Regions from separate parts of the Acidovorax sp. GW821-FHT09A11 genome, predicted to be linked through region 2. Evidence: riboswitches for the same ligand, from Rfam matches in the RefSeq annotation. Region 2 holds a riboswitch; the other holds the start of a gene.
The links. A riboswitch is a leader RNA that binds a small molecule or an ion and turns the genes downstream of it on or off. The one in region 2 is predicted to bind S-adenosylhomocysteine.
Positions count from the first base shown of each region.

Region 1: another riboswitch for S-adenosylhomocysteine. It lies ahead of ahcY (adenosylhomocysteinase); the one in region 2 lies ahead of metH (methionine synthase).

Region 1 is NZ_JBWKPS010000006.1:320,014-335,793, forward strand. Features, by position in the region: gene AC07PV_RS17820 (M23 family metallopeptidase) at 1-125, shown strand, start outside; gene AC07PV_RS17825 (anhydro-N-acetylmuramic acid kinase) at 162-1,274, shown strand; gene mdtD (multidrug transporter subunit MdtD) at 1,314-2,735, opposite strand; gene erpA (iron-sulfur cluster insertion protein ErpA) at 2,853-3,218, opposite strand; gene AC07PV_RS17840 (bactofilin family protein) at 3,279-3,677, opposite strand; gene AC07PV_RS17845 (DUF6776 family protein) at 3,860-4,570, opposite strand; gene rpsI (30S ribosomal protein S9) at 4,736-5,128, opposite strand; gene rplM (50S ribosomal protein L13) at 5,140-5,571, opposite strand; gene AC07PV_RS17860 (serine/threonine protein kinase) at 5,766-7,724, opposite strand; gene AC07PV_RS17865 (23S rRNA (adenine(2030)-N(6))-methyltransferase RlmJ) at 8,031-8,918, shown strand; gene AC07PV_RS17870 (septal ring lytic transglycosylase RlpA family protein) at 8,928-9,521, opposite strand; gene metF (methylenetetrahydrofolate reductase [NAD(P)H]) at 9,521-10,372, opposite strand; gene AC07PV_RS17880 (TlyA family RNA methyltransferase) at 10,369-11,367, opposite strand; gene ahcY (adenosylhomocysteinase) at 11,481-12,914, opposite strand; S-adenosyl-L-homocysteine riboswitch at 12,989-13,068, opposite strand; gene AC07PV_RS17890 (DUF2855 family protein) at 13,131-14,228, opposite strand; gene AC07PV_RS17895 (TetR/AcrR family transcriptional regulator) at 14,307-14,969, shown strand; gene AC07PV_RS17900 (SDR family oxidoreductase) at 15,053-15,780, shown strand, end outside.
Region 2 is NZ_JBWKPS010000003.1:446,210-461,989, reverse strand. Features, by position in the region: gene urtD (urea ABC transporter ATP-binding protein UrtD) at 1-160, shown strand, start outside; gene urtE (urea ABC transporter ATP-binding subunit UrtE) at 200-889, shown strand; gene fmdA (formamidase) at 1,096-2,322, shown strand; gene AC07PV_RS09725 (FmdB family zinc ribbon protein) at 2,356-2,700, shown strand; gene AC07PV_RS09720 (aliphatic amidase) at 2,716-3,756, shown strand; gene AC07PV_RS09715 (hypothetical protein) at 3,903-4,616, shown strand; gene AC07PV_RS09710 (IPTL-CTERM sorting domain-containing protein) at 4,740-6,443, shown strand; S-adenosyl-L-homocysteine riboswitch at 6,473-6,579, shown strand; gene metH (methionine synthase) at 6,631-9,345, shown strand; gene AC07PV_RS09700 (putative Ig domain-containing protein) at 9,703-13,221, shown strand; gene AC07PV_RS09695 (RidA family protein) at 13,321-13,725, opposite strand; gene AC07PV_RS09690 (LysR family transcriptional regulator) at 13,939-14,874, shown strand; gene AC07PV_RS09685 (shikimate kinase) at 14,987-15,517, opposite strand; gene AC07PV_RS09680 (serine hydrolase domain-containing protein) at 15,574-15,780, opposite strand, start outside.

The sequences.
Region 1 (15,780 bases), on a different contig from region 2:
TCGCCCAGAGCGAAGCGGCGGCCCCCGTCTCGGCGGCCGGGCGACCCGCGTTCGAGCGCCTGGCGTCCAACATGCGCATCCAGCTGTCCGCTGCGGCGCTTGTCGAACAGGCCAGCGCAGACTGAGCCGCTGGCAGCATCCGCGCGCACATCCCCCGGGCCATGTCTGATCTGTACATCGGCCTGATGTCGGGCACCTCGCTCGATGGCATCGACGGGGTGCTGGCGGATTTTTCCGGCCCCCGCATGGTGGTCACGCACCACGCCAGCATGGCGTTCGCGCCGGAGCTGCGGGCGGAACTACTCGCCCTGAACACCCCTGGCAGCAACGAGCTGCACCGCGCAGCGCTGGCGGGCAATGCGCTGTCGCGCGCGTATGCCGAGGTGGTGCACGCGCTGCTGGAGCGCAGCGGACAGCCGGCCAGCGCCATCCGCGCCCTCGGAGCCCACGGGCAGACGGTGCGCCACCGCCCCCAGGAATTCGACGGAACGGGCTACACCCTCCAGTTGGGCAGCCCCGCCGTGCTGGCGGAACGCACGGGCATCACCGTGGTGGCGGATTTCCGCAGCCGCGACGTGGCCGCCGGCGGCCAGGGTGCGCCCCTGGTGCCCGCGTTCCACCAGGGCGTGTTCGGCCGCGCGGACGAGACCGTGCTGGTGCTCAACCTCGGCGGCATCTCCAACCTCAGCGTGCTGGGTGCCGGGGGGGCCAGCGTGCTGGGGTTTGACTGCGGCCCCGGCAACGCGCTGATGGACCACTGGTGCCAGCAGCATACCGGCCAGCCTTTCGATGCGGACGGTGCATGGGCCGCAAGCGGCCAGGTGCTGCCGGCGCTGCTGGCCTCGCTGCTTGACGAACCCTTTCTGCACAAGCCCCCGCCCAAGAGCACGGGGCGCGACCTGTTCAACCCCATCTGGCTCGCGCGGCATCTGCAGCCATGGGCATCGGCGGACCCCGTGGACGTACAGGCCACCCTGACGGAATACACCGCCCGCGCTTGCGCCATCAGTGCCAATAGCTATCAAGAGAATAGCAACACCCTGGCGGTGTGCGGTGGCGGCGCCCTGAACACCCACCTGATGGCGCGGCTGCAGGCCGCATGCCCCGCCGTGCGGGTCGTCGCCACCGATGCGCTGGGCCTGCCGGCCCTGCAGGTCGAGGCCGCGGCTTTTGCCTGGCTGGCGCGGCAGGCGCTGCACGGGCAGCCCGGCAACCTGGCCAGCGTCACCGGGGCCGTGGGCGCCCGCGTGCTGGGCGCGGTCTACCCGGCCTGATCCGGGCCGGGCCTGGCGACCCCTTCCCCGAAACCCCCTTCAGCCGTGGTCCGTGGCGTCCGCCGTGGCGGCGGCCCGGCTGCCGGCGCGGTCCTGGGGCGACAGCTGCCAGAAGATGCCCGCCGAGGCCACGGTGATGAGCCCCATGCATGCGAACGTGGCCTGGAACGCCCTCAGCGTCTCCTGGGCGCCGCCGGCAGGGAAGAAATCAGTGAACGCAGCCAGCACCGCCCCTGCGGCCGCCACGCCCATTCCCATGGCCACCATCTGCACCATCGACAGCAGGCTGTTGCCGCTGCTTGCCATGGCATGTTCCAGGTCCTTGAGCGTCACGGTGTTCATGGCGGTGAACTGCAGGGAATTCACGGCACCAAAGACCGCCAGCTGCGCCACATGCACCCACAGGGGCTGCGTGGGAGCGGCCAGGCCAAAGCTGGCCATCGTGACGCCCACGAGCAGGGTGTTGCCCACCAGCACCTGCCGGTAGCCGAAACGGGTGATCAGCGGCGTGGTGAAGCGCTTCATCGACATGCCGGCGATGGCCACGGGCAGCATCATCATGCCGGCCTGCAGGGGCGAGTAGCCCATGGTGACCTGCAGCAGCAGCGGGACCAGGAATGGCATGCAGGAGCTGCCCAGGCGCGAGAACAGGTTGCCCAGCAGACCGATGCGCAGTGTGTCAATGGAAAAGAGCCGCGGCGAGAACAGCGGGTCGGCCCGCCGCGCCGCGTGCAGCCAGTAGGCCACCAGGCTGGCCAGCCCGAAGACCATCAGCACCAGCACGCCCGCCTGGCGCAACCCCATGCTGGCCAGGCCGTCCAGCGCCAGCGAGAGCGACACCATGCCGAAGGCGAGCATCAGGTAGCCCGCCAGGTCGAAGCGGGGCACGAAGGTCACGGGCTCGCCCGGCATGAAGCGCAGGGTGGCGATGCAGCCCACCAGCCCCACCGGCACATTGATGAGGAAGATCCAGTGCCACGACGCCGCCTCCACGAGCCAGCCGCCCAGCGTGGGGCCGATCAGTGGCCCGATCAGGCCCGGAATGGCAACGAAACTCATGGCCTGCAGGAACTGCTCGCGCGGAAAGGTGCGCAGCACCACCAGCCGCCCCACCGGCAGCAGCAACGCCCCGCCCAGCCCCTGCACCACGCGCGCCGCCACCAGCTGGGTCAGGCTTTGCGCGAGCGCGCAGCACACCGAACCCAGCACGAACAGCACGATGGCGGACAGATAGACGCGCCGTGAACCAAAACGGTCGGCCAGCCACCCGGAAGCCGGTATCAGCATGGCCATGGCCAGCGAATAGGCCACCACCACCGACTGCATGCGCAGCGGGCTTTCTCCAAGGCTGCGGGCCATGGCGGGCAGCGCGGTGTTGACGATGGTGGCGTCCAGCGTCTGCATGAAGAAGCCGATGGCCACCAGCCACAGGAGCACTTTCAGGGATCTGTCTTGCTGCATGGCACGCCAGGATGGCTTTTCCAGGAAAACGAAAAGGGGTATCCCCATGAAAAAACCGCCCGTCCGGGCGGCTTGTCGTTTCATTCCGTGCCGCTGGCGCGGCGCAGAGGCACACCCTCAGGCGGAGAAGCTGGAGCCGCAGCCGCAGGTGGTGGTGGCGTTGGGGTTCTTGATGACGAACTGGGCGCCCTGCAGGTCTTCCTTGTAGTCGATCTCGGCGCCGACCAGGTACTGGTAGCTCATGGCATCGATCAGCAGCGACACGCCATTCTTGGTCATGGTGGTGTCGTCTTCGTTGGTGATTTCATCGAAGGTGAAGCCATACTGGAACCCCGAGCAACCGCCACCCTGCACGAAAACGCGCAGTTTCAGGTCAGGATTGCCCTCTTCGGCGATCAGGTCCGCCACCTTGGCCGCCGCGCTGTCCGTGAACAGAATGGGGGCGGGCATTTCGGTCTGGATGTTTTCGGCAACAGCGCTCATGGGGTACTCCGGGTTCAATGTTTGCGGTGAATAGTACTTCAGACCGCTCGGGAATTCAGTTCACTGGCTGTTTGACGCTAACTTCAGTGGGGGCTTTTCCTCCACCAGCACGGCCACAGGGCACATCTGCCCGGCGATCACAGCGCCCTGGTGCATCTCCAGCGCCTTGTAGTGCACATTGCCTGTGATCTTGGCCTTGGGCTGCAGTTCCAGCAATTCCGCGGCATGCACGGGGCCCACCACCTGCCCGTTGACGATCACATGGTCGGCGTGCACCGCACCCTCCACCCGGGCCGTCTCGGAAATCACCAGGATGCTGGACTGCTCCGATCCCGCGCGGATGTCCCCCACCACCTCGCCATCGATGCGCATCCCTTCTGCGAAGTGCACATCCCCCTCGATCCGGGTGCCCTGGGCGACCAGGCTTTTGATCGGTGGCTGCTTTTTGCGGGAAAACATGGGTGAGAACTCCTGAAAGGACACGCTCCGGCCGAAAGGAGCGTGCGGATGGGAAACAACGGGATGCCAGGCCCACGGCGTACCGGCGCGGCCTCTGCGCGGGCCCGGCGCTTGCGGCGGGGGCCTCTCTCGACGACGACAGCCTGGCCGGGGCCATCGCGGGCGCCTTGCGGGTGCTCCTACTAGTCGATGGCCATGGCCTGCACGGCGCGCACTGTCGTGCCTTCCAGCACGCGGGCGGTCACGGTTTTTACCACGGCACTGGGCGGCAGATCGAGGACCCCCTCGATGCGCCGGTACTGTTTGACCTGCAGGGGCTGCCCCTGGGCCGGCTGGGTCTGCGTCCAGGGCTTGCCGTCCTGGGTGCCTGCCAGCACCAGTTCCAGCCGGCCATTGAACTCGGGCGCATTGCGCGCGGCCTGGATCACCAGGACCTGCCAGCGCAGCTGCATCCCTCCCAGCACTTCGGCCTGCAGGCTGCGAATCGCGAGCCCTTCGGTCTTTGCCGCGGGAATCAGCTTCTCGAAAAACCCCAGGTCCTCGCGCAGCGTCCGATTGTCCGCCTCGAGCTGTCGCACCTGCGCCATCAGGCTTTCCTTGGCGGCCCGCTCGGTCACGAGCAGGCTCTCGGCCGTATGGGCCACCGTCTGCTGCTCCTGGCCCACGCCGCGCAGGCGGGCCACCTCCGCGCGCAGCTGGAGCAGTTCGTCCCGGGAAACGGAGTCCAGGCCCGCGATCGACTTGCCGAACTCGAAGGCCCACAGCGCCACCGCCGCGCAGAACCCGAAAACCACCGCCAAGGCCAGCCAGCGCAGGGGCCAGGGCAAGGCGCTGCGGATGGCCACCCGGGGGGCGCTGATCGTCAGCCGGCGGCGCAGAAGGCGAAGGCGCATGGTGAAAACAGGGGAGTCATCGGGGAGGCCCGGGAGAAAAGAGCGCACCTTAAACGAAAAAACCGCCCGGAGGCGGTTTTTGCTCTGTAAAGCAATTCAGGACGGAGCGCTTTGCAGGGGTTGGACATCCGCCCAGGGGCGGGTGTCCGGCAGTGCCCAGCCAGCTTAACGCTTGGAGAACTGCTTGGCGCGGCGTGCGGAGTGCAGGCCGACCTTCTTACGTTCGACTTCACGTGCATCGCGCGTCACGAAGCCGGCTTGGCTCAGGACGGGCTTGAGGGATGCGTCGTAATCGATCAGGGCGCGGGTGATGCCGTGGCGGGCAGCGCCGGCCTGGCCGGATTCACCACCGCCGTGGACGTTGATCTGGATGTCGAAGGTTTCGACATGGTTGGTCAACGCCAGGGGTTGCTTGGCAATCATGATCGAGGTTTCGCGGCCGAAGTAGGACTGGATGTCCTTGCCGTTCACCGTGATCTTGCCGGAGCCTTTTTTCAGAAACACGCGGGCGACGCTGGACTTGCGACGGCCGGTGCCATTGTTCCATTCACCAATCATCTCAAGGCTCCTTAGATTTCCAGCACTTTGGGCTGCTGGGCGGTGTGGGGATGCTCAGCACCACCGTACACCTTGAGTTTCTTGATCATCGCGTAGCCAAGGGGGCCCTTGGGCAGCATGCCCTTGACGGCCTTTTCCAGCGCGCGGCCGGGGTGCTTGGCTTGCATGTCGCGGAAGTTCGTGGCCGTGATGCCGCCGGGGTAACCCGAGTGGCGGTAGTACACCTTGTCCAGGGACTTGGTGCCGGTGACCTTGAGCTGGGCAGCGTTGATGATGACGATGAAGTCACCGGTATCGACGTGAGGCGTGTAAATGGCCTTGTGTTTGCCGCGCAAACGGAGAGCAACTTCGCTGGCTACTCGTCCGAGGACCTTGTCGGTCGCGTCAATCACAAACCACTCGTGCACAACCTCAGCGGGCTTGGCGCTGAAAGTAGTAGTCATGAGTTTTCTCTTATGAAGAGGGTTTGGCGGGTCCTTTTCCACGGTCGGTGCTTCTCTGAAGGAAGCCTCTTAGGTGGCGAAAATGTCTCCGCCGCGGGACCACAAAGCGCTGCGAAGCCCTCGATTATACGAATTTGCGTGCCAGGGGCGCAAGCCGCCCGTGCGCACAGTGCTCCAGGCCCCGGCGGCCACCCTCAGTTGGGGGTCTGGCGGCGGCGCTGCTCCTCGGCCTCGTAGCGGCGGCGGTTTTCCACGCACACGGCCTGCCCCGCCTGCGACGGCTTCTGGCATTCCTGGTGGATGCACATGGGCCGCGCCAGGAAATTGGCGTCGGCACAGGCCTCCTGCGGACTGGGCACGCGCGGCGGCAGCGGGCGAGGCTTGGGCTCGGCCACGACCGGGGGCGGCGTTGGCGGGGGTTCCTCGTGCACCACGGCCTGCACGGGTGTGGGCTCGGGCGCCGCGCGCTTCGCGGTCCGGGGCGGCGTGCGCGGCGCGGAGGCCGGAACAAAGGCAGGCGCAGGCAGGGATGCAGCCACCGCAGCGCCCGCCGCGCCGTCAAGGGAAGCCACCGCAGCCGGCGCGCTCGCAGCCATGTCGGCCAGCGCGGTCTCCACCAGGGCGGGCGGCGTGGCAGCCGGCCGCTCGGCCATCTCGGTGATGATGTCGTCGTGCGGCGCCTTGCTGCTCTGGGCCCAGCGCAGTCCTGCCGCCGAGGCCACCACGGCAAAAACGGCCACGCCCAGCCAGACCACCACGGGGGAGCGCCGCGCCGTTCTGGCCGTCTTGCTTGCGGCACGGGGAACCTCACGCTCCATCGGCCGCGGCCGGTGATCGTGCGCATGCCGCGCGGCGGCCCCGTGCCGGTGGCCGGCCGCAGGGTCGTCATAGCGGGAGTCGTCGGCCACGACGGTATCCCCGGCGTCGATGAAGACTGTGTCTCCAGCCTCGGCGGCCACCGTGTCCGGCCCCCCGAGCATCACGGTGTCGCCGCCGGCCGCGGCCTCCTCCCCGGAGGGGGCGTCCTCGCGCGCATCGCGGGCGGGCGCCTGCACCGCGGCGCGCGGCGCCTGGGGCGGTATCTCCACCACGCTGCTGGCCGCGGACGTCACATCCACCGTGGGCGTGAGCAGGCCCGGGCCGGGCTGGTCGGCGGGCTCGACCCAGATGTCGCCCAGATCGGCGCGGAAATCGAAATGTTCGCTTCCTTCCGGCGCGGACGTCATCTCCATGAGCTGCAGGAACGCATCGATGCTCTGCGGCCGGTCCTCGGGCTTGAGCGCCAGGGATTGCGCGATCGCCGCCACGAAGGGCGCGGAATATTCCACGCCGAACTGGCGCTTGACGGTTCTTGCCACCCGGGAGAACGACACCATGCGATCACGGATGGAACGCAGGGTCGCGGGCAGCGGGGTGTCGTTGCACAGGCAGCCATGCACCACGGCGGCCAGGGAGTACAGGTCGCTCCAGGGGCCCTGGCGCAGTTCCTCGTCGCCATCGGAATACTGCTCGATGGGTGCGTAGTTCACCTTGAGCACGGCCGTGTGCTTGCGGTCCTGGTCATTGATCGCATGCCGGGCGGCGCCCAGGTCCAGCAGCACCGGAGGGCCACTGTCCTGCAGGAAGATGTTGTCGGGCGAAATGTCCCGGTGCAGGGTTTTCCCGTCGTGCAGCACCCGCAGGGCGCCGAGCACCGACCACAGCACCTTGCGCAGCCAGATCTCGGGGGGCGGGGTGCGCATCTGGGCGCGGGCCTGCTTGAACGTCATGCCGGTGTACAGCGGCATGACCATGTACGCGGTGTTGTTGGCCTCCCAGAAGCGGAACACCTTCACGAGCGAGGGATGGTCGAACTGGGCCAGCAGGCGCGCCTCTCCCACGAAAGACGCCAGCCCGGCATGGAAGGTCTGCTGGTCGGACGACGACCGCACCCACAGCGACTGGCCCTGCGCACGGCCCGCCAGCGCCGAAGGCATGTACTCCTTGATCGCCACCGCCCGGTGCAGAGAATGGTCGAAGGCCTTGTAGACCATGCCGAACCCGCCCACGCCAAGGAGCGCCAGGATCTCGAATTCCGCGAGGCGGGTGCCGGGGGGCAGCGCATCCACATGGCTGACACCACTGGCAGAGGCTTGGCTGGAACTTGCGATCATGGTGAAGAGAATGGGGCGTGAATGCGGGCTTCGGCGGGGGATTGTGAGCGAACGGGTGCCAAGGCCGTTTTCATCGCAATCATGAAGCATGCCAGCATGCATGACAGAAACAAAAGGCTTCCGGTCTGCCAAAAAAGTTACACACCCTGGTCAGACAAGCGCCGATTGTGCCGCGCCGTGGGGACAGGCAGCGCCCGGGCCCATGACAAATTCGCATCGGATCATGACCGCGCGCCCGGGGCCTGCCGCCGGGCCATGGCCCCATCGACTGCGCTGCGCCGGGGGCGCACTCGTTACCATAGGGCCATGTTCAGTTATCGCCACGCCTTCCACGCAGGCAACCATGCCGATGTGCTCAAGCACACGGTCTTGATCGCCGCCTTGCAACACCTTACCGAGAAAGACGCGGCACTGACCGTGCTGGACACCCACGCGGGCGCGGGACTGTACCGGCTCGATGGCGACTATGCCAGCACCAGCGGCGAGGCCGCGGACGGCATCGTCCGGCTTTTTGCACCCACCGCGCCCGCCCTCACGCCCGCCCTGCAGGCCTATGTGGACATGGTCCGCGCCTTCAACCAGGGCAGTGCGCTGCGCGTGTACCCGGGCTCCCCGTTCATCGCCCAGCGCCTGCTGCGCGGCCACGACAAGCTCAAGCTCTTCGAGCTGCATCCCACGGACCTGCGGGCGCTGGCGGGCAACGTGGCCCAGCTGGAGGCAGGCCGCCAGGTGGCCGTCCTGCACGAAGACGGGTTTGAGGGGATCAAGAAATTCCTGCCCCCGCCGGCCCGCCGCGCGCTTGTGCTCTGCGACCCCAGCTATGAAATCAAGAGCGACTACGCCAAGGTGCTCGACATGGCCGCCGACTCGCTCAAGCGTTTTGCCACCGGCACCTATGCGTTCTGGTACCCCATCATCCCGCGCCCGGAAGCCCACGACCTGCCGCGCCGCCTCAAGACGCTGGCCACCAAGGCCGGCAAGGGCTGGCTGCATGCCACGCTCACGGTCAAGAACAGCAAGCTCACTGAAAACGCCGCGGGCGACGTCAAGCGCCCCGGCCTGCCGGCCAGCGGCATGTTCCTGATCAACCCGCCCTTCACCCTGAAGGCGGCGCTGAAGACCGCGCTGCCGCAGATGGTGGAATTGCTGGCGCAAGACAAGCACGCCACGCACACGCTCGAATCCGGCGGCTGACGGCGGCGGTCAGGGGGCGGGGCAGTCCCGCTCGCCCTCGTCCAGCGCAAAAAGCTCCACGGGCTTGAGCCCCAGGCCCACCATCCCCAGCACCTCGGCGGCCCCCCGGCTCAGATCGATCACGCGGTTGCCCGTGTGCGGGCCCCGGTCGTTGATGCGGACCACGACCGAACGGCCCGTGGCCTGGCTGCGCACGCACACGCGCGAGCCGAACGGCAAGGTGGGATGCGCCGCGGTGAGCGCCTTCATGTCGAAGGGCTCTCCGCTGGCCGTGCGGCGCTTGTGGAACTTCGCGCCGTACCAGGAGGCCAGGCCCACCTCGTCGGCGGGCAGGCGCAGCTGCGGGGCCTGCGGGCTTTCGGTGCCATCCTCCCGCCCACCGGGGCGCGACGGCGGGTCGATCAGCATGGCCTCGCCCGGCACGCTCAGCAGGTGCGGGGCCAGTGCGTCGGCCTCGGCGGACAGCCCCTGCGCACGCCCCCAGGACGAGCAGCCCCACACCGAAACACCGCAGCAGACCACCCCGAGCACCTTCCACCACAGGGCGGCCCGGCGGCCCTCCACCGGGCCCGTCAGCGCGGCATCGCCGCGCGGCTGGCGCATCAGATCCCCAGCCGGCGACAGATCTCCAGCGTCGCGGCACTCTGGTTCATCGTGTAGAAGTGCAGGGCCGGCACGCCGGCACTGCGCAACCGGTCGCACAGGTCGGTCACCACATCCAGGCCAAAGGCCTTGATGCTCGCCGTGTCGTCGCCGAAAGACTGCAGGCGCAGGCGTATCCAGCGGGGAATCTCGGCGCCGCAGGCGTCCGAGAAGCGCATCAGCTGGGTGGAGCTGCCGATGGGCATGATGCCGGGCACCACGGGCACATTGGCCCCCAGTCGCTGCGCGTCTTCCACAAAGCGGAAATACGCATCGCTGTTGTAGAAATACTGGGTGATCGCCGAGTCCGCTCCGGCCTGCACCTTGGCGATGTACGCCTTGAGGTCCGCCTCGGGCGACTTGGCCTGGGGGTGGACCTCGGGGTAGGCCGCCACCTCGATATGGAAGTCCCGGCCGGTCTCCGCACGGATGAAGGCCACCAGGTCGCTGGCGTAGTGGAACTCCCCGCCCGCGCCATAGCCGCTGGGCAGATCGCCGCGCAGCGCGACCAGGCGCTTGACGCCCATGTCCTTGAGCATGGCGAGCTGCTCGCGCACGGACTGGCGCGTGGCGCCAATGCACGAGAAGTGCGAGGCTGCGCCGACCCCCTCGGCCAGGATTTCGCGCACCGTGCCAAACGTGCCCTCCTGCGTGGAACCGCCCGCGCCGTAGGTCACCGAACAGAAATCAGGGTGCAGCGCATACAGCTGCTGGCGCGCGGTGCGCAGCTTGTCGGCCCCCTCCGGCGTCTTGGGCGGGAAAAACTCGAAGCTCACCGGGAAACCGATGCCCTGGGCATTGGCAGCAATCATGTGGCCCTCCTCGCATAAACAAAAAATTCACGGTTGCCGTCGCCGCCCTGGATCGGGCTGTCCAGCCAGGCGTGCACCGCCAGGCCCAGTTCGGCGCAGCAGTCACGGATGCGCTTTTCCACCACGGCGTACAGCGCCTCGTCGCGCACGATGCCGCCCTTGCCCACCTGGCCGGGCTGCAGCTCGAACTGCGGCTTGACCAGCATGAGCAGGTGGCCGTCGGGCCGCAGAAATGCGGCGATGGCAGGCAGCACCAGGGTCAGCGAAATGAAGGACAGGTCGCCCACCACCACGTCGAACAACGGGGTCGTGTCCACGCCCGCGCATTCGGCGCGGCGCCGGCGCTGGACGGGCAGCGTGCCCAGCGCGCGCGCCTCGGCACGCTGCGCACGCTCGGACTTGAAGGCTTCGATGTCCTGGTCCTTGGCGTCGCCGCTGTCATCGTAGGCGTCGTCCACCAGCCCGCCGTTGCGCATCCAGCTGTAGGGCGCCTCGGGCTGGGTCTCGTTGTCCTCGTCCACATCGACGGCTTCGGAGAGCGCGTCCTCGCACGCCTGCTGCAGCGCCTCGGCGGTCAGCGAGCGCGCATTCACGCCCTCGACGCAAACCACCCGCAGATCGCTGCGCAGCCGCTCGTGCAGCTGGCCATGGCCCACGTCCACGCCGACGACCTGCGCCGCGCCCTGCTGCAACAGGCAATCGGTGAACCCACCGGTGCTCTGCCCCACATCCAGGCAGCGCAGCCCGGCCACGGGCAGGCCCGTGGCCCGCAAGGCGCCTTCCAGCTTGAGCCCGCCGCGCGAGATGTACTTGGCCTCGGCATCGTCCAGCAGCTTCACCTCGGCCACGGACGGGATGTCATCGCCGTTCTTGGCCACCTTCTGCCAGGGCGCCAGCGGCGACAGGCGCCACTCGACGCCTGCAGCAATCAGCCGCTGTGCCTGCGAACGCGTGGCCGCATGGCCGGACTCCACCAAAAAAACATCTGCGCGCATGCGTCACTCTCTCGTCAATCGACGATGGATTTCATAGCCAAAATGGCTTCTACCGCTTTATCCACAAGCGCTGGCCGCTCCCAAAAAAGGAGCAGCAACAGCCACCCGCACGATCAGTAGCGGTACGTGTCGGGCTTGTACGGGCCTTGCTTGGGCACACCGATGTAGGCGGCCTGCTCGTCGGAAAGCTCCGTGAGCATCGCGCCCACCTTCTTGAGGTGCAGGCGCGCCACCTTCTCGTCGAGGTGCTTGGGCAGCACGTAGACCTTGCCGTTCTCGTAGTAGTCGCTGTGGGTGAACAGCTCGATCTGGGCGATGGTCTGGTTGGCGAAGCTCGACGACATCACGAAGCTCGGGTGGCCCGTGCCGCAGCCCAGGTTCACCAGGCGGCCCTTGGCCAGCAGGATGATGCGCTTGCCGTCCGGGAAGATCACGTGGTCCACCTGGGGCTTGATCTCTTCCCACTCGTACTGCTCGAGCGTCGCGACCTGGATCTCGTTGTCGAAGTGGCCGATGTTGCAGACGATGGCCTGGTCCTTCATGGCCTTCATGTGGTCGTGGGTGATCACGTCCTTGTTGCCGGTGGTGGTCACGAAGATGTCGGCCTTGTCGGCGGCGTATTCCATCGTCACGACCTTGTAGCCTTCCATCGCGGCCTGCAGGGCGTTGATGGGGTCGATCTCGGTCACCCAGACCTGGGCGCTCAGGGCGCGCAGGGCCTGGGCAGAGCCCTTGCCCACGTCGCCGTAGCCGGCCACGCAGGCCACCTTGCCGGCGATCATCACGTCGGTGGCGCGCTTGATGCCGTCCACCAGCGACTCGCGGCAGCCGTACAGGTTGTCGAACTTGCTCTTGGTCACCGAGTCGTTCACGTTGATCGCGCGGAACATCAGCGAGCCCTTGGCCGACATTTCCTTCAAGCGGTGCACGCCGGTCGTGGTCTCTTCGGTCACGCCGATGATCTGCGCGCTCTTGCGGCTGTACCAGGTCGGGTCCACGGCCAGCTTGGCCTTGATGGAGGCGAACAGGCAGGTTTCTTCTTCGCTGGTGGGGTTGGCGATCAGCGATGCGTCCTTTTCGGCGCGCTTGCCCAGGTGCATCAGCAGCGTGGCGTCGCCGCCGTCGTCCAGGATCAGGTTGGGGCCTTCGCCTTCGGTGCCGGCGGGGCCGAAGTCAAAAATGCGGTGGGTGTAGTCCCAGTATTCGGCCAGGGTCTCGCCCTTCACGGCGAACACGGGCGTGCCGCTGGCGGCAATCGCGGCGGCGGCGTGGTCCTGCGTGGAGAAGATGTTGCACGAAGCCCAGCGCACCTCGGCACCCAGGGCCTGCAGCGTCTCGATCAGCACGGCGGTCTGGATCGTCATGTGCAGGCTGCCGGTGATGCGGGCGCCCTTGAGCGCCTGCTTGGCGGCGAATTCCTCGCGGATGGCCATCAGGCCGGGCATCTCCGTTTCGGCGATGCGGATCTCTTTACGGCCCCAGGCGGCCAGGCCGATGTCGGCAATGATGCAGTCGGTGTTGACCGGGGCGTTGACGCGTGCGTTCATGATGGTGTGCTCCAAAGCATGTTTGAAAGACCACATTCAGCGCGGGGATGAGACGGAAGGCTCACCACACGAGAAGTGGATGAGCGTCGTTGCTAGATGACTCCGAGCCTCACGCCCCGCCAGTGCTGGGGACGCTGCAACGCTCCTCGGATCGGCGGATTATAAAAGCAAGTGCGGGAGGCGAGGGAGCGCCCCGCCTCGATGCCTTGGGCCGCGCTACGGCGCCAGCACGACCACGTGGCCTTCCTGCGGATCGATGCGGCCCGCATGCAGGTCTTCGACCAGGGCCTGCGCCGCCGCGAAACCCTGGTGTTCGCGCACCCGCATCCAGGGCTGGTGCGCGCTGCCGACGCGGTCGATGAACGCGCGCTGGGCGGCATTGAACTTCTGGTTGACCACCTCGGGGCCCCAGTCCGCATTGCGCTTCCTGATCTGCACCGGCGCGAAATAGAACACGGGCGCGGGCCCCGGCAGGGCCGTGTCGCGCAGGAAGTGCGTGTTCTGCGCCGACCCCGCATAGCAGTCGTACACCAGGGCATCGCCCAGGTGGTGGTGCACGCGCGAGCGCAGATCCTCGTCGCCCGAGAAATCGACATACAGCGTGGGCACACCGGCATCCAGGGCCTCCAGCTCACCATACGCCACCGTGCGCTGGTAGCAGCCCAGGCCCTGCACGAAGGCACTGTTGCGCGGCGCGGTGAGCCCCAGGCGCTCGATCTGCCCGGGCCCCTCCAGGCAGAACGCGGTGCCGTAGGCCGTCTTGCTCGATGCGCTGGAGAACAGCAGCCGCCGCGCGCCGAAAAATCCGTTGTCCTGCAGGAAATCCGCCAGCATGAACGACGTGATGAACAGCGGCCGCACCAGCATCTGGTAGTTTTCATCGCCTGCCCGGTATGCCGGGTCGGCGCTGGTGCGCGTGTACTGGTTGTAGGCCGAGGTGAGCGACTGGCGGTGCTCCGCGCCGTCGTAGAAGCCCCGGGCCGTCACGCGCACCGGCGCCATGCGCACATGGCTCGCAATGGGCCAGTAGCCGTAGAAGCGCTCGCCCACGGCCACGCCCTGCACGCCGGAGGCCACCACGTCGGCAAAGCCCCACACGGGCATGTGGCCCCAGCCTGCCTCCCCCGTGGGGAAAAAGTCCCAGTACTTCATCGCGTCGCCAAAGGCGGCGTAGGTGATGTTGTTCGTGGTCACCGCCACGCGGTCCACGCGCAGCAGGGCCTCGCCGGGCTGCAGTGGAGCAAGGGGGAGCTCCTCGGTGCGGGTGTGATTCAATGCATTCCTGTCGGTCAACAGGCGGGTGAGCAGCGTCATGGGAAGTCTCCGTTTCAAGGGTGAGAAAACACTCAGGGCACTGTATGGCGCCCTGCCGCCGCGTGGGTTCGGAAACCGGTGAACCCGCCGCGCAAGACCCTTGCCGCCAGCTCCAGCGCGGCCCCCAGGCCGCTCAAGCGCCCCCGCCAGGCCCGGGCGCGCTTCACGGTGCAGGCCATCTACGACGCCTTTGTTCGGATTTGGCAACGCGACGGCTGGGACAAGCTCACCACGCGCAACGTGGCGCTGGAAACCGGCATTTCCGTCGGCACGCTGTACGACTATTTCCCCAACAAGACAGCGCTGCTGTCGGGCTATGTGCGCCATTGCGTCGAGGCCCTGCTCGCCGCCATCGACCGCGAGGCCGTGCAGCCCGAGGGCCTGCCATGGACGCAGCGCATCCACCATCTCGTGCGCCTGGTGGGCGGCGTGGATGCGCCCGGGCTGCCGCCCTTCCACCCCGACATGCTGGCGCTGGAGGCGCAGATGGCCGAGCCCCGGCACCACCGCCGCGTGCACGAAGAGCTGGCCGCCGCCTGGGGCCGGGTGATTGCCGCCTGCACCGACCTGCCCCGCCCGCCCGGGCAAGCACTGCTGCAGGCGCTGCACCTCTCGGCCTGGGGTGGGCGGCGCTATGCGCTGCTGCTGCAGCTCGATCCCGCCGCCATGCGGCAGTGGGCCGACGGTGTGGAGCAACTGTGCTGCGCCGCCATCCTGCAGGCCGCCAGCGCGCCGGGCTGAAGCCCTGTCACCTGCGCGGCTGCCTTGCCCCGCGGGCCGCCCGACACTGGCGCCCTCACCAAAAAACACAGACGGAGCACTGCATGGACCCCAAGGACAAGGTCATCATCGTCACCGGCGGCGCCAGCGGCATCGGCCGCAGCATCGCGCGGCGTTTTGCGCAGGAAGGCGCCCGCGCCGTGGTCGTGGCCGACCTGCACCTCGCGCCCGCGCAGGCCGTGGCCGACGAGATCGGTGGCCTGGCCGTGCGCTGCGATGTGTCGAAGGAAGCCGACATCCAGGCGCTGGTGGCCACCACGCGCGAGCGCTACGGCCGGGTCGATGCCTACATCTCCAACGCCGGCATCCTGGGCCGCCCGGGCGGCATCGAACTCGAGGACCCACTGTGGGACGCCATGTGGAACATCCACGGCATGGCCCACGTGTGGGCCGCACGCGCCGTGGTGCCCGAGATGGTGGAGCGCGGCGAGGGCTTCTTCCTCGTCACGGCCTCGGCGGCGGGGCTACTGACCATCGTCGAGTCCGCCCCCTACGCCGTCACCAAGCATGCCGCCGTGGCCTTCGCCGAGTGGCTGCGCATCGCCTACGGCCGCCGGGGCGTGGGTGTGGCCTGCCTGTGCCCGCAGTCGGTGCAGACCGCCATGGTGACGGGCGATGGCGGTTCGGCCTCGCACGACGGCATCCTGCCGCCCGAACAGGTGGCGGGCGACGTGCTGGCCGCCATGCAGGACGGGCGCTTCCTGGTGCTGCCCCACCCCGAAGTGGCGCAATACTTCCGCAACAAGGGGCAGGACTACGAGCGCTGGCTGGG
Region 2 (15,780 bases):
CAAGAACCGCGCGGTGATCGTCATTGAGCACGACATGGAGTTCGTCAAGCGCATTGCCCACAAGGTCACCGTGATGCACCAGGGAAAGATCCTGGCCGAAGGCCCCATGGAGAAGGTGCAGGCGGACCCCAAGGTCATCGACGTGTACCTCGGTCATTGACTTCGCCACCCGCCCACCGAACCCCCACAGGAGCGCAGCATGCTGGAAGTCAAAGATCTGTTTGTGGCCTACGGCCAGAGCGAGGCACTGCACGGCATCTCGTTCGAGGGCCGGGAGAACGAAACCGTGGCCATCATGGGCCGCAACGGCATGGGCAAGACCACGCTGTTCAAAAGCCTCATGGGCGTGATGCCCGTCAAGAGCGGCCAGATCACCGTGGCAGGCCAGGACGTGACGAAGGACGAGAGCTTTCGCCGCGTGGCCAAGGGCATCGCCTACGTGCCGCAAGGCCGCATGATTTTCCCGACCCTCACGGTGCAAGAGAACATCGAGACCGGGCTGGAAAACTCCAAGACGCGGCAGATTCCCGAAGACATCTACGCGCTGTTCCCCGTGCTGTGGGACATGCGCCGCCGCAAGGGCGGCAACCTGTCGGGCGGGCAGCAGCAGCAGCTGGCCATTGCGCGAGCGCTGGTCACCGACCCCAAGGTGCTGCTGCTCGACGAGCCCACCGAGGGCATCCAGCCCTCGATCATCAAGGACATCGCCAAGGCGCTCAACGAGATCCGCAAGCTGCGCCAGATCACCATCGTGGTGAGCGAGCAGGTGCTGTCATTCGCGATGGACGTGGCCGACCGGCTGTTCGTCATCGAGGGCGGCCGCCTGGTGCATGAGACGGCACGCGCTGACACCGACCAGCAGCGCATCAAGGCTTATTTGTCTGTATGAGGCACCCCCTGTGTCGCTTCGCGCCTTCCCCCTCTCTCGCATCGCTGCGCGCTGCAGGAGGGGAACGCCCCCAGCGCGGCGGGGCGGCCCTTGCGCGGGGGCACTGGCCTTCGCCGTGACAGTTTCGCAGGGCGCTTGCCGTGCATGCCCTGGACTCTCTTCCCCCACTTTTTCCTCTGTCCACCCACCCTTCCAAGGAGCACGCCATGGCTGAAACCCTGATCAAGGTCGATCTGAGCAAGTCGCCCACCGAGAACGAGAACATCCACAACCGCTGGCACCCCGACATCCCCATGGCCTGCTGGGTCAACCCTGGCGATGAGTTCGTGCTGGAGACGTTCGACTGGACCGGCGGTTTCATCAAGAACAATGACAGCGCCGACGACGTGCGCGACATCGACCTGACCACGGTGCACTACCTCAGCGGCCCCGTGGGCGTGAAGGGCGCCGAGCCGGGCGACCTGCTGGTGGTGGACCTGCTGGACATTGGCGCCAAGCAGGACAGCCTGTGGGGCTTCAACGGTTTCTTCAGCAAGAAAAATGGCGGCGGCTTTCTGACCGAGCACTTTCCCCAGGCGCAAAAGTCCATCTGGGACTTTCATGGCATGTTCACCAGTTCGCGCCATGTGCCAGGTGTGAAGTACGCCGGCCTCATCCACCCCGGCCTGATCGGATGCCTGCCCGACCGCAAGATGCTGGAACAGTGGAACGCCCGTGAGCAGACCCTGATCCACTCGGACCCCACGGCCGGGCTGGCCAACCCACCCTCGGCGGGCACCGCGCACATGGGTCGCCTCACGGGCGATGCCAAGGCCAAGGCGGCTGCCGAAGGCGCCCGCACGGTGCCCCCGCGCGAGCATGGTGGCAACTGCGACATCAAGGACTTGTCGCGCGGCGCCAAGGTGTTCTTCCCGGTGTATGTGGACGGTGCCGGGCTGTCGGTGGGCGACTTGCACTTCAGCCAGGGCGATGGCGAGATCACCTTCTGCGGCGCCATCGAGATGGCGGGCTGGGTGCACATGAAGGTCACGCTCATCAAGGGCGGCATGGCCAAGTACGGCATCAAGAACCCCATCTTCAAGCCCAGCCCCATCACGCCCACCTACAACGACTACCTGATCTTCGAGGGCATCAGCGTGGACGAAAGCGGCAAGCAGTACTACCTGGATGTGAACGTGGCCTACCGCCAGGCCTGCCTGAACGCCATCGAGTACCTCAAGAAGTTCGGCTACTCGGGCGCGCAGGCGTATTCCATCCTGGGCACGGCGCCCGTGCAGGGCCACATCAGCGGCGTGGTGGATGTGCCCAACGCCTGCGCCACGCTGTGGCTGCCCACGCAGATCTTTGACTTTGACATCAACCCCAGCGCCGCAGGGCCGGTCCAGCACCTGGATGGCTCGGTGGCCATGCCGCTGTCGCCCGATCTGGCCTGACCCACGGGGCGCCTTCGTCAGAAAGAACCCGCCATGCCCACCTACGACTACGCCTGTGCCCAGTGTGGCGGTTTTGATGCCTTCCGCCTGCTGGCCGACCGCAACGAACCCGCCGCCTGCCCGGACTGCGGCGCCGCATCGCCGCGCGTGTTTGCCACCGCACCGCGCCTGGCGCTCATGAGTGCGTCGGCGCGCAGCGCCATCGCCACCAACGAGCGCGCGCGGCACGAGCCGCAGCGCTCGGGCGACTACGCCCGCCTCAAGCACCCTGCAGGCTGTGGTTGCTGTTCGTCATCGCAAAGCCGCAAGGCCACGGTGACGGCGCCCAGCGGCGCCAAGGCGTTTCCCAGCAAACGGCCCTGGATGATTTCTCATTGATAGGGGTGCTTCACCATGATTCACGGCGATATCTCCAGCAGCAAGGACACCGTCGGCGTGGCGGTGGTCAACTACAAGATGCCACGCCTGCACAGCAAGGCCGAAGTGCTGGACAACGCGCGCAAGATCGCGGACATGCTGGTGGGCATGAAGACCGGCCTGCCCGGGATGGACCTGGTGATCTTCCCGGAGTACAGCACCCACGGCATCATGTACGACGCCCAGGAGATGATGGACACGGCGGCCACCATCCCCGGCGAGGAGACCGAGATCTTCGCCGCCGCCTGCCGCAAGGCCAAGGTGTGGGGCGTCTTCTCGCTCACCGGCGAGCGCCATGAGGAGCACCCGCACAAGGTGCCGTACAACACCTTGATCCTGATGAACGACCAGGGCGAGATCGTGCAGAAGTACCGCAAGATCATGCCCTGGACCCCCATCGAAGGCTGGTACCCGGGGGACACCACGTACGTGAGCGAAGGCCCCAAGGGCCTGAAGATCAGCCTCATCATCTGCGACGACGGCAACTACCCCGAGATCTGGCGCGACTGCGCCATGAAGGGCGCTGAGCTCATCGTGCGGTGCCAGGGCTACATGTACCCCGCCAAGGAGCAACAGATTCTGATGAGCAAGGCCATGGCCTTTGCCAACAACACCTACGTGGCCGTGGCCAATGCCGCCGGGTTCGACGGCGTGTACAGCTACTTTGGCCACAGCGCGCTGATTGGCTTTGATGGCCGAACGCTCGGTGAATGCGGCGAGGAGGAATACGGGGTGCAGTACGCAGCGTTGTCAAAAAGCCTGATCCGCGACTTCCGCAGGAACGGGCAGTCCGAAAACCACCTCTTCAAGCTGCTGCACCGGGGCTACACCGGCATGATCAACTCCCGCGACGGGGACCAGGGCGTGGCCGCCTGCCCGTATGACTTCTACACCCGCTGGGTGAATGACCCCGAAGGCACCCGCAAGGCCGTGGAAGCCATCACGCGGCCCATGGTAGGCACCGAGGAATGCCCGATGGAGGGCATCCCCAACCCTGACAGCGCAGGCCGCAGCTGACGCCAAACGGGGAGTGTGGCGCGGGTTCGCCCGTTCGATGCTTGCAGCGGCCTGAGATCTTCAAACAGTGTCAACCGCCTGTGCGAGGCCCGCACTGCGCCCGATAATCGGCCCCCATGCGTGGGCCGTTCTTTTCTATCCTGTGGATGTCGTCCTGTGCGCTGCTGTGCGCCGTGCTCGGGGGCTGCGCGGGCAACGCGCCCACGCAGCGCGGCGAGGTCAAGGGCGCATCCGCCGCGCCCGGTGAGCTGGCCCAGTCCGACATGAACCGCCTGGCCACGCTGGCCATGCAGGAGAACCTGGAGGGCTTGTTCCGCCTCATGGACAAGCTCTACCGCCGCAACCCCGCCGAATGGCGCAAGACCAGCACCACCAGCCGAGAGCACGCCGCCGAGCAGGTGCGCACGGCCATCCTGCAGCGCCAGCCCTGGGCGCCACTGCAGGGGCGCCGTGACATCGCCGCGATGGGCTTTGCGCTGGCGCCGGAGTTTGCGGGAGACCGCGTGGCGGCGTTCATCCATGCGACGGCCGACATGATCATCACGGCCCATGGCGGCAAGACCGAGTTCTTCTTGCTCGACGGTGTGGATGCCCAGCACCTCTACAACGCCGCGCGCAATGTGGAAAGCGCCGTGTGGCTGCTGGCCCAGCGCCGCAATGCCCAGGGCCAGCCGCTGCTGCTGGCCGACGAAATCGGGCCCCAGGGCCGCAACCTGAGCTTCGAGCGCGAGTTCGGCAAGGTCATCGCGCGGCTCGACCTGCTGGCCGCCCTGACCACCGAAAAGTACCGCCGCGCTGCCATCAGCTACGTGCAGGGTATCGTGGGCGGGACTTTCCTGCAGTTTCTGCCGGTGCGTTAAGGGCGATTCGACCGCGTCCAGCGCGGGACGCGCCGTCAGCGCGCGCCGACGCGCATGAACGTTCCAGATGGAAACGTGGCGTTACACTTTGGCCACCCTTCCACTCCAAATCGGGACTTCACCATGCGCCAACGTGCATTGCTGTGGCTCACTGCGTTCTTGTTGGCCATGGTGGCCGCGACCGCAGCGCATGCCCAAGACGCGGACCTTTCCATCACAAAGACCGATGGAGTGACCACGGCCACGCCGGGCGGATCGGTGACCTACACCATCACCGCCAGCAATGCAGGGCCGGACCCCGCCGTCGGTGCCACGGTGGCGGACACTTTTCCGGCCGTGCTCACCGGCACCTGGACCTGCGTGGGCGCGGGCGGCGGCACCTGCACGGCGGCGGGCAGCGGCAACATCAACGATGGCGTCAATCTGCCCGCGGGCGGCTCGGTGACTTACACAGTGAGCGCCGCGATCAATGCGTCTGCGACGGGCACGCTGACCAACACCGCGACGGTGACGTCTGCCGTGAACGACCCCAACCCAGCCAACAACAGCGCCACCGACTCCGACACGCTCACGCCACAGGCGGATCTGTCCATCACCAAGACCGATGGCGTGACCACGGCCGTTCCGGGCGGATCGGTGACGTACACCATCACCGCCAGCAACGCGGGGCCGTCCAATGCGTCGGGGGCCGCGGTGCTCGATACCTTCCCTGCCGCGCTCACCGGCACCTGGACCTGCGTCGGCGCGGGCGGAGGCACCTGCACGGCGGCGGGCAGCGGCAACATCAACGACATCGTCAACCTGCCCGCGGGGGGATCGGTCACCTACACGGTGAGCGCCACGATCAGCGGTTCGGCGACCGGAACGCTGGTCAACACGGCGACGGTGACAGCGCCGGGCGGGGTGACCGATCCCAACCCCGCCAACAACAGCGCCACCGACACCGACACCCTCGCGTCGCAAGCCGACCTGGCCATCACCAAGACGGATGGTGTGACCACGGCCGTTCCGGGCGGCTCGGTCACCTACACCATCACCGCCAGCAACGCCGGCCCATCGAACGCCGCAGGCGCGGGCGTGGTGGACACCTTCCCCGCCGCCCTCACGGGCACCTGGACCTGCGTCGGCGCGGGCGGAGGCACCTGCACGGCGGCGGGCAGCGGCAATATCAGCGACACCGTCAACCTGCCCGCGGGCGGCTCGGTGACCTACACCGTCAGCGCGACGGTGAGTGCGGCGGCCACGGGAACGCTGGTCAACACGGCGACGGTGACGGCGCCGGGCGGGGTGACCGACCCCAACCCGGCCAACAACAGCGCCACCGACACCGACACCGTCACGCCGCAGGCGGATCTGGCCATCACCAAGACGGACGGCGTGACCACGGCCACCCCGGGCGGCTCGGTGACCTACACCATCACCGCGAGCAATGCCGGGCCCTCCGGCGTCGCTGGGGCAACGGTGGCGGACACCCTGCCCGCGGTGCTGACCGGCACCTGGACCTGCGTGGGCGCGGGCGGCGGCACCTGCACGGCGGCGGGCAGTGGCAGCATCAACGACACCGTCAACCTGCCCGCGGGCGGATCGGTGACCTACACCGTCAGCGCCACGGTGGGCGCGTCGGCGACGGGGACACTGGTCAACACCGCGACCGTCGCGGCCCCAGGTGGCGTGACCGACCCCAACCCCGGCAACAACAGCGCCACCGACACCGACACCATCGCGGCGGCCCCGAGCGCGATTCCGTCCCTGTCGGAATGGGCGCTGTGGCTGCTCGCCGGCCTGGTGCTGCTGGTCGCGCTGGGCCAGCGCCGGCAGATGCGCTGACCGCGGGCGGGCCAACTACAATCGGCCCCTGGTCCAAGGAGCGTTGCAGCGGCTTGCCGTGCCCTGGTGGGGCATGGCGGCTCGTCAGGCTTGGGCCGCGCATCCCTCAGTACATTGACAACGACGCTCACCTGAACCCCCTTGTGCCGCGCAGGTGAGCCTTATGTCAGATTTGTCCGTCCCCCCCATGAAGTTGTCCGGCCTGGAGCCTGTCTCCATTGGCGAGGGCACGCTGTTCGTCAACATCGGCGAGCGCACCAACGTCACCGGCTCCAAGGCGTTCGCGCGCATGATTTTGAACGGCCAGTACGAAGAGGCCCTGGCCGTGGCGCGCCAGCAGGTGGAGAACGGCGCCCAGGTCATCGACATCAACATGGACGAGGCCATGCTCGACAGCAAGGCCGCCATGGTGCGCTTTCTGCAGCTCATCGCGTCCGAGCCCGACATCGCGCGCGTGCCCATCATGGTGGACAGCTCCAAGTGGGAGGTGATCGAAGCCGGCCTGCGTTGCGTGCAGGGCAAGGGCATCGTCAACTCCATCTCCATGAAGGAGGGCGTGGACAAGTTCAAGCACGAGGCGCGCCTGGTGCGCCGCTACGGCGCCGCTGCGGTGGTCATGGCGTTTGACGAAAAAGGCCAGGCCGACACCTACGAACGCAAGATCGAAATCTGTGAACGCGCCTACCGCATCCTGGTCGATGAAGTGGGTTTCCCGCCCGAAGACATCATCTTCGACCCCAACATCTTCGCCGTGGCCACCGGCATCGAAGAGCACAACAACTACGCCGTCGATTTCATCGAGGCCGTGCGCTGGATCAAGCAGAACCTGCCGGGCGCCAAGGTCTCGGGCGGCGTGTCGAACGTGTCGTTCAGCTTCCGGGGCAACGACCCCGTGCGCGAGGCCATCCACACCGTGTTCCTGTACCACGCCATCAAGGCGGGCATGGACATGGGCATCGTCAATGCCGGCATGGTGGGTGTGTACGACGACCTGGAGCCCGTGCTGCGCGAGCGCGTGGAAGACGTGGTGCTCAACCGCCGCCCCGACGCCGGCGAGCGCCTGGTCGAGATCGCCGAAACCGCCAAGAGCGGCGCCAAGGACGAGAGCAAGAAACTCGAATGGCGCGGCACGCCCGAGCACCCCAAGACCGTGGGCGAGCGCCTGTCGCATGCGCTGGTGCACGGCATCACCGACTTCATCACCGAGGACACCGAAGAGGCCTACCGCGAGATCCTGGCCAGGGGCGGCCGTCCGCTGCACGTGATCGAGGGCCCGCTCATGGACGGCATGAACGTGGTGGGCGATTTGTTCGGCGCTGGCAAGATGTTCCTGCCCCAGGTGGTGAAAAGCGCGCGCGTGATGAAGTCCGCCGTGGCCCACCTGATTCCGTACATCGAGGAAGAAAAGCGCCAGGACGAACTGGCCGGGCGCGACGTGCGCAGCAAGGGCAAGATCGTCATCGCCACCGTCAAGGGCGACGTGCACGACATCGGCAAGAACATCGTCACCGTCGTGCTCCAGTGCAACAACTTCGAGGTGGTGAACATGGGCGTGATGGTGCCCTGCCACGAGATCCTGGCGCGCGCCAAGGTCGAGGGCGCCGACATCGTGGGCCTGTCGGGCCTGATCACCCCCAGCCTGGAAGAAATGCAGTACGTCGCGGGCGAGATGCAGAAGGACGAGCACTTCCGCATCAAGAAGATCCCGCTGCTCATCGGCGGCGCCACCACCAGCCGCGTGCACACCGCCGTGAAGATCGCGCCGCACTACGAAGGCCCCGTGGTCTACGTTCCCGATGCCTCGCGCAGCGTCAGCGTGGCGCAGAGCCTGCTGGGCGACGGCGTGCAGAACTACGTGGACGAGCTGAATGCCGACTACGACAAGGTGCGCATCCAGCACGCCAACAAGAAGGCCACGCCCCTGTGGCCCCTGGCCAAGATCCGCGCGAACAAGACACCCGTGGACTGGTCCGCCTACCAGCCCGCCGTGCCACGTGCGCTGGGCCGCCGCGTGTTCAAGAACTTCGACCTGGCCGAGCTGGCCAGGTACATCGACTGGGGCCCGTTCTTCCAGACCTGGGACCTGGCCGGCCCGTACCCCGCCATCCTCACCGATGAGGTGGTGGGCGTGGAGGCCACGCGGGTGTTTGCCGATGGCCAGGCCATGCTGAAAAAAATCATCGAAGGCCGGTGGCTCACGGCCAGCGGCGTGATGGCGCTGCTGCCCGCCAACAGCGTGAACGACGACGACATCGAGTTCTACACCGACGACACCCGCACCGAGGTCGCCATGACCTGGTACGGCCTGCGCCAGCAAGCGGAAAAGCACACCATCGACGGCGTGACCCGCCCCAGCCGCTGCCTGGCCGACTTCGTGGCGCCCAAGGAAAGCGGCATTGCCGACTACGCCGGCATGTTCGCCGTGACGGCGGGCCTGGGGATCGAGAAGAAGGAAAAGGCCTTCATCGACGCGCTGGACGACTACTCCGCCATCCTGTTCAAGAGCCTGGCCGACCGCCTGGCCGAAGCCTTTGCCGAAGCCCTGCACCACCGCGTGCGCACCGACCTGTGGGGCTATGCCGCCGGCGAGGCGCTGAGCAACGACGACATGATCGCCGAGAAGTACCGCGGCATCCGCCCCGCGCCCGGCTACCCCGCCTGCCCCGACCACAGCGCCAAGAGCGAGCTGTTCCGTGTGCTGCAGTGCGAAGACATCGGCATGACCCTCACCGAAAGCCTGGCCATGATGCCGGCGGCCAGCGTGAGCGGCTTCTACATCGGTCATCCGGATGCCGTGTACTTCAACGTCGGCAAGATCGGTGAAGACCAGTTGCACGACATGGCGCAGCGCCGCAGGATGGATGAGAAGGTGCTGGAGCGGTTGCTGGCGCCGAATCTGTGATGCTATTGATTTTATAGCATCTGGCACTTGATGGATAAGCGCCAGGGGCTGATTTGATCGAATGGACAGAAAGGCCCCGCACGCGGGGCCTTTCTGTTGGTGGCTTTGCCGGAAAGCGCTTCGCAAGCCATGGGCCTGCCTCCAGACCGGCGCGCCTGCGCCATGCCTGGCGCGTGTTTTCGGCAGTGGGAACCCTACTTCAGGAGGGATGCTATTTGCCAGGGCGCAGCATGTAATCAGCCACGATTGGGACAAGCTCGGTGCGGCGCTGCCGCTGCACTTTTCACAGGACAGTGGCTCCCGCCGTGGGCCGCGCAGGGCCCGCCCAAGCACAAGACAAAGAACTGTGTAGGGGCGATGCCAATGCTGCGTTTCCATGGATTTCCGGAGGGGCTCCGTCATGCGGCCCTGCGCCTGCTGGCTTGCGCGGCGCTGCTGGCGGGTTTGCTGCAGCCTGGCATGGCCAGCGCCGCGCACACCTCGCTCATCTGCCCGGCCAAGGGTGGTGGGGTCACGCAAGGCGGCACGGTCACCATCGACGTGACCGACTGCACGCCAGGTATTGGCTGGGCGGGCACCGGTCCGGTGGACGGGCCGGCGTTACCTGTGCATGGCAGTGCCAACCTGCGCATCACCGGACCGAACTGGGTCCTGGACTACAGCCACAATGGCAACAGCGCCACCAGCGACTACTTCGAGTTCACCGACGCATCGGGCAACGCCACTGCGCAAAGCGTCGTGGGCGTGACGGTCACCATCCATCCCTCGTCGTCTCCCATTGCGGTCGCACCCGCAACATTGCCCGCCCTGACGGCGGGCACGCCGTTTTCGCAGGCCCTCAGCGCCAGCGGCGGCACGGCGCCATACACCTACACGCTGCAAGGCGGCGCGCTGCCCCCGGGCCTCGGCCTGGCCGGTTCGGGCGCCATCACCGGCACGCCCACCCGGCGCGGGGGCTACACCTTCAGCGTGCGCTCCACCGACCATGGCGGCCTGTTCGTGGACAAGGGCTACACCGGCACGGTGGGCAACCCGAGCCTGGCGCTGGCCACCCCCACGGGCACGGCGGTGCAGGGCCAGCCCTTCTCGCAAGCACTGGCCACCACGGGCGGTGTGCCGCCCTACAGCTATCAGCTGGAGACGGGCAGCCTCCCGGCGGGCATCAGCATCTCCGGCGCGGGCGTGGTCAGCGGCACCACGGCGGCGTCCCTGGGCAGCTACCCGGTGACCTTGCGGGTCACGGACGCCAGCACGGGGCCTGGGAGCTATTTCGAGCTGGAGAACTACACGCTGGTGGTCAGCCAGCAGCCCGTGCTGTCCATCAACGACGTGGCGGCCAGCGAAGGCAATGCGGGCATGGCCCATTTCAGTTTCACGGTCAGCCTCAGCGCGCCCGCCGGGCCGGGCGGCGTCACCTTCGACATCGCCACGGCCAATGGCACGGCCACCGCGGGGGCCGACTACGTGGCGCACAGCCTCGCGGGCCAGGCCATACCCGCAGGCAGCAGCACCTACCCCTTCGTGGTGCAGGTGCCGGGCAATGCGCTCTTCCAGCCGGACAGGACGTTTGGGGTGAATGTGACCAATCTGGTGAATGCCGTGGCGGGCGACGCGCAGGGCCAGGGCACCATCGTCAACGACGACGCGGCCCCCAGCCTGTCGATCAACGATGTGACCGTGGTGGAGGGCCACGGCGGTACCACCGGCGCCGTCTTCACCGTGTCCCTGAGCGCGCCGAGTGGCTTCACCACCAGCGTCAACTACGCCACGGCCAACGGCACGGCCACGCAGTCCGGCGACTACACCGCCACCAGCGGCACGCTGACTTTCACGCCAGGGCAAACCTTGCTCACCATTACGGTGCCCGTGGTCGGCGACACCACGCCCGAGGCCCACGAGACCTTCTTCGTCCACCTGAGCGGCGCCGTCAACGCCACCATCGCCGACAACCAGGGCCTGGGCACCATCACCAACGACGATGTGCCTGTGGCCGTCGGCCCCGGCACCCTGCCAGTCGGCACGGTGGCGGCGGCCTACAGCCAGACCCTGGCGGGCAGCGGTGGCGCAGGCCCTTATGCATTCGCGGTGACGGCGGGCGCGCTGCCCACGGGGCTGGCCTTGTCCACCGGCGGGCTGCTCGGCGGCATGCCCACGGCGGGCGGTGCGTTCAATTTCACGGTCACCGCCACCGACAGCAGCGCCTTTCCGGGGCCGTATGCGGGCTCGCAGGCCTATACCCTGGCCATTGCCAGCCCCACGGTGTCGCTGGCCCCCGCCACCGTGCCGGGCGGCACGCGCACCGTGGCCTACAGCACTCCGCTCGCGGCATCGGGCGGCACGGCGCCGTACACCCATGCCGTCACGGCCGGGGCGTTGCCAGGCGGGCTGCTGCTCAGCGCGGGTGGCGTGCTGTCGGGCACGCCCACGGCCACGGGGTCCTTCAACTTCAGCGTGACCGCCACCGACAGCAGCACCGGCACCGGCCCCTACACCGCCACGCGCGCCTACACGCTGGTGGTGGCCGATGCGGCGCCGGTGGCCAGCCACTCGGCGCACACGGTGGCCTATGGCTCCAGCGGCAACGCCGTGCCGCTGAGCCTCTCCGGCGGGGCGGCCACGTCGCTGGCCCTCACCACGCCGGCCGCGCACGGCACGGCGATGGTCAGTGGCACCACCCTCCAGTACACGCCCACGCCGGGCTATGCGGGCAGTGACAGTCTTGCCTATACCGCCACCAACACCTCCGGCACATCGTCGCCCGCCACCGTCACGCTGACCGTGAGCCCGCCCACCCTGGTGGTCAGCCCCAACAGCGCGCAGACCGCCACGGTGGGCAGCGCCTACACCCGCACCTTCACCTGGAGCGGCGGCGCCGCCCCCTACACGGGCCTGCAGGTGCAGAACCTGCCCGCGGGCCTGTCGGTCACGGCCACCACGGCCGACAGCGCCACGGTGTCGGGCACGCCCTCGGTGGCCGGTGCGTTCAACCTCCACCTCACCGCCACCGACAGCAGCACCGGCGCCGGCCCGTTCAACGGCGCGCAGGCCGTGGCGCTCACGGTGGGAGCCCCCACCGTCACCCTGGCGCCTGCCACGCTGCCCGCTGCCGGCGCGTACAGCGCCTACAGCCAGGCCCTCGCGGCGGCCGGTGGGCTGGCCCCGCACAGCTATGCCGTGAGCACCGGCGCCTTGCCCCCGGGCCTGGCGCTGAGCACGGCTGGCGTGCTGGCCGGTACCGTGGGCGCACCGGGCACCTACCATTTCACCGTCACGGCCACCGACGCCAGCGGGGCGGCCTATGCAGGCAGCCAGGCCTACACGCTGCAGGTGGCGCTGGCGCAGACCTACAGCGGCCCGTCCCCCACGGGCTCGGGCACCATCACGGCCAGCTTTGGCGGCGGCGGTGCGGGGTGCGTGTTCGCCAGCGCGCAGTTCATCCCGCCGTCGGGCCACGCGTCCAGCCCGCCCGCCCACAGCGCCCCGGCGGGGGTGCAGTTTCCGCACGGGCTGTTTGACTTCGCCACCACGGGCTGCACGCCGGGCAGCACGCTGCAGTTCACCATCACCTACCCCGGCGCGCTGCCGGCCCACACCCAGTACTGGAAGTACGGCCCCACGCCGGCCAGCCCGCCCAACGCGACGCCACGCTGGTACACCCTGCCCGCCGGGGTGGCGGGCGCGGTGGCGACCTTCTCCATCACCGACGGCGCCCTGGGGGATGATGACCTGGCCGCCAACGGCGCCGTCGTGGACGCGGGCGGCGCGGGCTTCGGGCTGGCCGCCACGGCCGTGCCGCTGGGCGACGGGCTGATCTGGTGGCTGGCCCTGGGACTGCTGGCCGTGGCCGCAGGCCAGCGCCGCCGGGGCGCGGGGTAATGTGCAGTTGATATGAAAATCATAGCTGCCAGCGCTTTTGGAATAAGCGCTGGGGCCTCATTTCATTCAAAGATTGCAGCCATCCGCTCCCTGCAAGATTCAGCCGCCCTGGCCTTGCGGCAGCCGGGCAATCACCTTGATCTCGAACTGAAACCCATACAGCCAGGTCACGCCAATGCCCGTCAGCGTGGGGTGGGGCGCCTCGCCCCAGAACTCGGGCACGATGCTCCACACCGCTTCAAAGTTCGCCTCGGGGTTGACGACAAACATCGTCACGTCCACCACGTCGTCAAAGGTGCAGCCCGCCGCCTGCAGCACCGCGTCCAGGTTGGTGAACGCCCGCCGCACCTGCGCCTTCAGGTCGGGCTCGGGCGAGCCATCCTCGCGGCTGCCCACCTGGCCCGACACGAACAGAAAACCGTTGGACCGCACCGCCGGCGAATAGCGGTTGCGCTCGTACAGCGCCTGGCGACCGGCCGGAAACACCACATCACGTTGGGCCATGAAAAAACTCCTTCGGTGGGGCCGGCAAGCCGCCCCGTGTTGACGATGAAGGCACTGTAGAAGCGCGGGGCCGGCCGATAAACAGGCAAGCCTGTCCATCACTGTTCTTAGAATCCAAACAATCGCGGGCCGTACCAGGCCCATTGCAGCGCGGCACGGGCTCGACCCGTGCACCCCCACGGGCCCCTGAGGCGGCCGTACCGGAGCATCCTCATGGACCGTTTTGACGCAATGCAGGCCTTCGCGCGGGTGGTGGAAACCGGCAGCTTCACCAAGGCGGCGGCAACCCTGCACATGAGCAAGACCACGGTGACCCAGCTGGTGCAGCAACTGGAGGCACGCCTGCGGGTCCGGCTGTTCAACCGCACCACGCGCAAGGTCCATGTCACCGCCGATGGCGCCGCCTACTACGAGCGCGTGGTGCGCCTGCTGGCCGACCTGGACGACGCCGAGACCAGCCTCTCCACCGCCGCCGCCGCGCCCCGGGGCCGCCTGCGGGTGGATGTGCCCAGCCCCCTGGCCCGGCTCGTCCTCGTCCCCGCGCTGCCCGCGTTCCACGCGCGGTATCCCGACATCCAGCTCGACATGGGCGTGAGCGACCGCCGCGTGGACATGCTGGGCGAGAACGTCGACTGCGTGGTGCGCGGCGGCACCCTCACCGACCAGTCCCTCATCGCCCGCCAGGTGGGCGAGCTCGCACTGCGCGTTTTTGCCGCTCCCAGCTACCTGCGGCACGCGGGCGTGCCCGCGCACCCGGGGGAGCTGGAGGACTCGCACCACCGCATCGTGGGTTTCCTGTGGGCGCGCACCGGCAAGCCGGTTCCCTATGCCATGCGCCGCGGCGGCGAGAGCATCCACGTGCAGGGCCGCTACGTGTGCGCGATGGACGACGGCAATGCCTACCTGGCCGCAGGGCTGGCCGGCATGGGGGTGCTGTGGCTGCCCAGCTACATGGCGCGGCCGCACGCGGCCAGCGGCGAGCTGGTGCCATTGTTTGAAGGCTGGACGATGGACCCCATGCCCCTGTACGTGGCCTACCCGCCCAACCGCCATGTGAGCGCCAAGGTCCGGGTGTTCATTGACTGGGTGGTGGAGCTGATGGCGCTGCATGCACCGGTGGCGGTGCGGCGTGCCGATGAAAGCTATTGAAAATATAGCATTCAGGGTTCATGGATAAGCGCCCGGGGCCCATTCAGCTTCAGGATGGTCGGTCAACCCAAACCGCTGAAGCCCGCCGCGCAGCCATCAACCGCCAGGAAACCTACCCCTGCGCGCCCGCCGCCATCTCCAGCTGCATCATGATCATGTTGACCAGCGTGTGCACCGTGGGGCGGCCGGTCTCGATCACGAAGTGGGCCGTTTCGCGGTACAGGCCGTCGCGGTGCGCGTACAGCTCGCGCAGCTTGTCCATGGGGTTGCCCACCTGCAGCAGTGGCCGGGTCTTGTCGTGCTTGACGCGGCGGTAGATCTCTTCGGGCGAGGCGCGCAGGTACAGCACGTTGCCGAAGCGGCGCAGCACCTCCCGGTTGGCCGGGCGCAGCACGGCGCCGCCACCGGTGGAGAGCACCATGCCGCCAGGCTCCTGCGCCACCTCGGCCAGGACCTGGGACTCGACATCGCGAAAGCGCGCTTCGCCTTCCGCTTCGAAAAAGCTGCGGATGGTGGTGCCGAGGGTCTGCTCCAGCCGGTGGTCCAGGTCGACGAATGGAACACCCGCCCGGTGGGCGAGTTGCCGGCCGATGGTGGATTTGCCCGAGCCGGGCATACCGACCAGTGCACAGCGAATCTGCATAAATTTCCTGTTGTTATGGCTGCCCAACTGGACGCAGAGTGTAAGGCGGCGGGCGCTCAGAGCGCGGCGTACACCAGGGCCGGATACAGCTCGCTCAGGTAGCGCAGTTGTCCCGGGGCCTGTGTGAGCAGGATGGCGAACAGGTCCTGCGCCGGGTCCACGAGGAAGAAGGTGCCGCCCAGCCCGCTCCAGCTGTAGTGCCCCGCCGAGCCGGGGCGCGTCGCCAGCCCGGTGGCCGTGCGCACCGCCACGCCCAGCCCGAA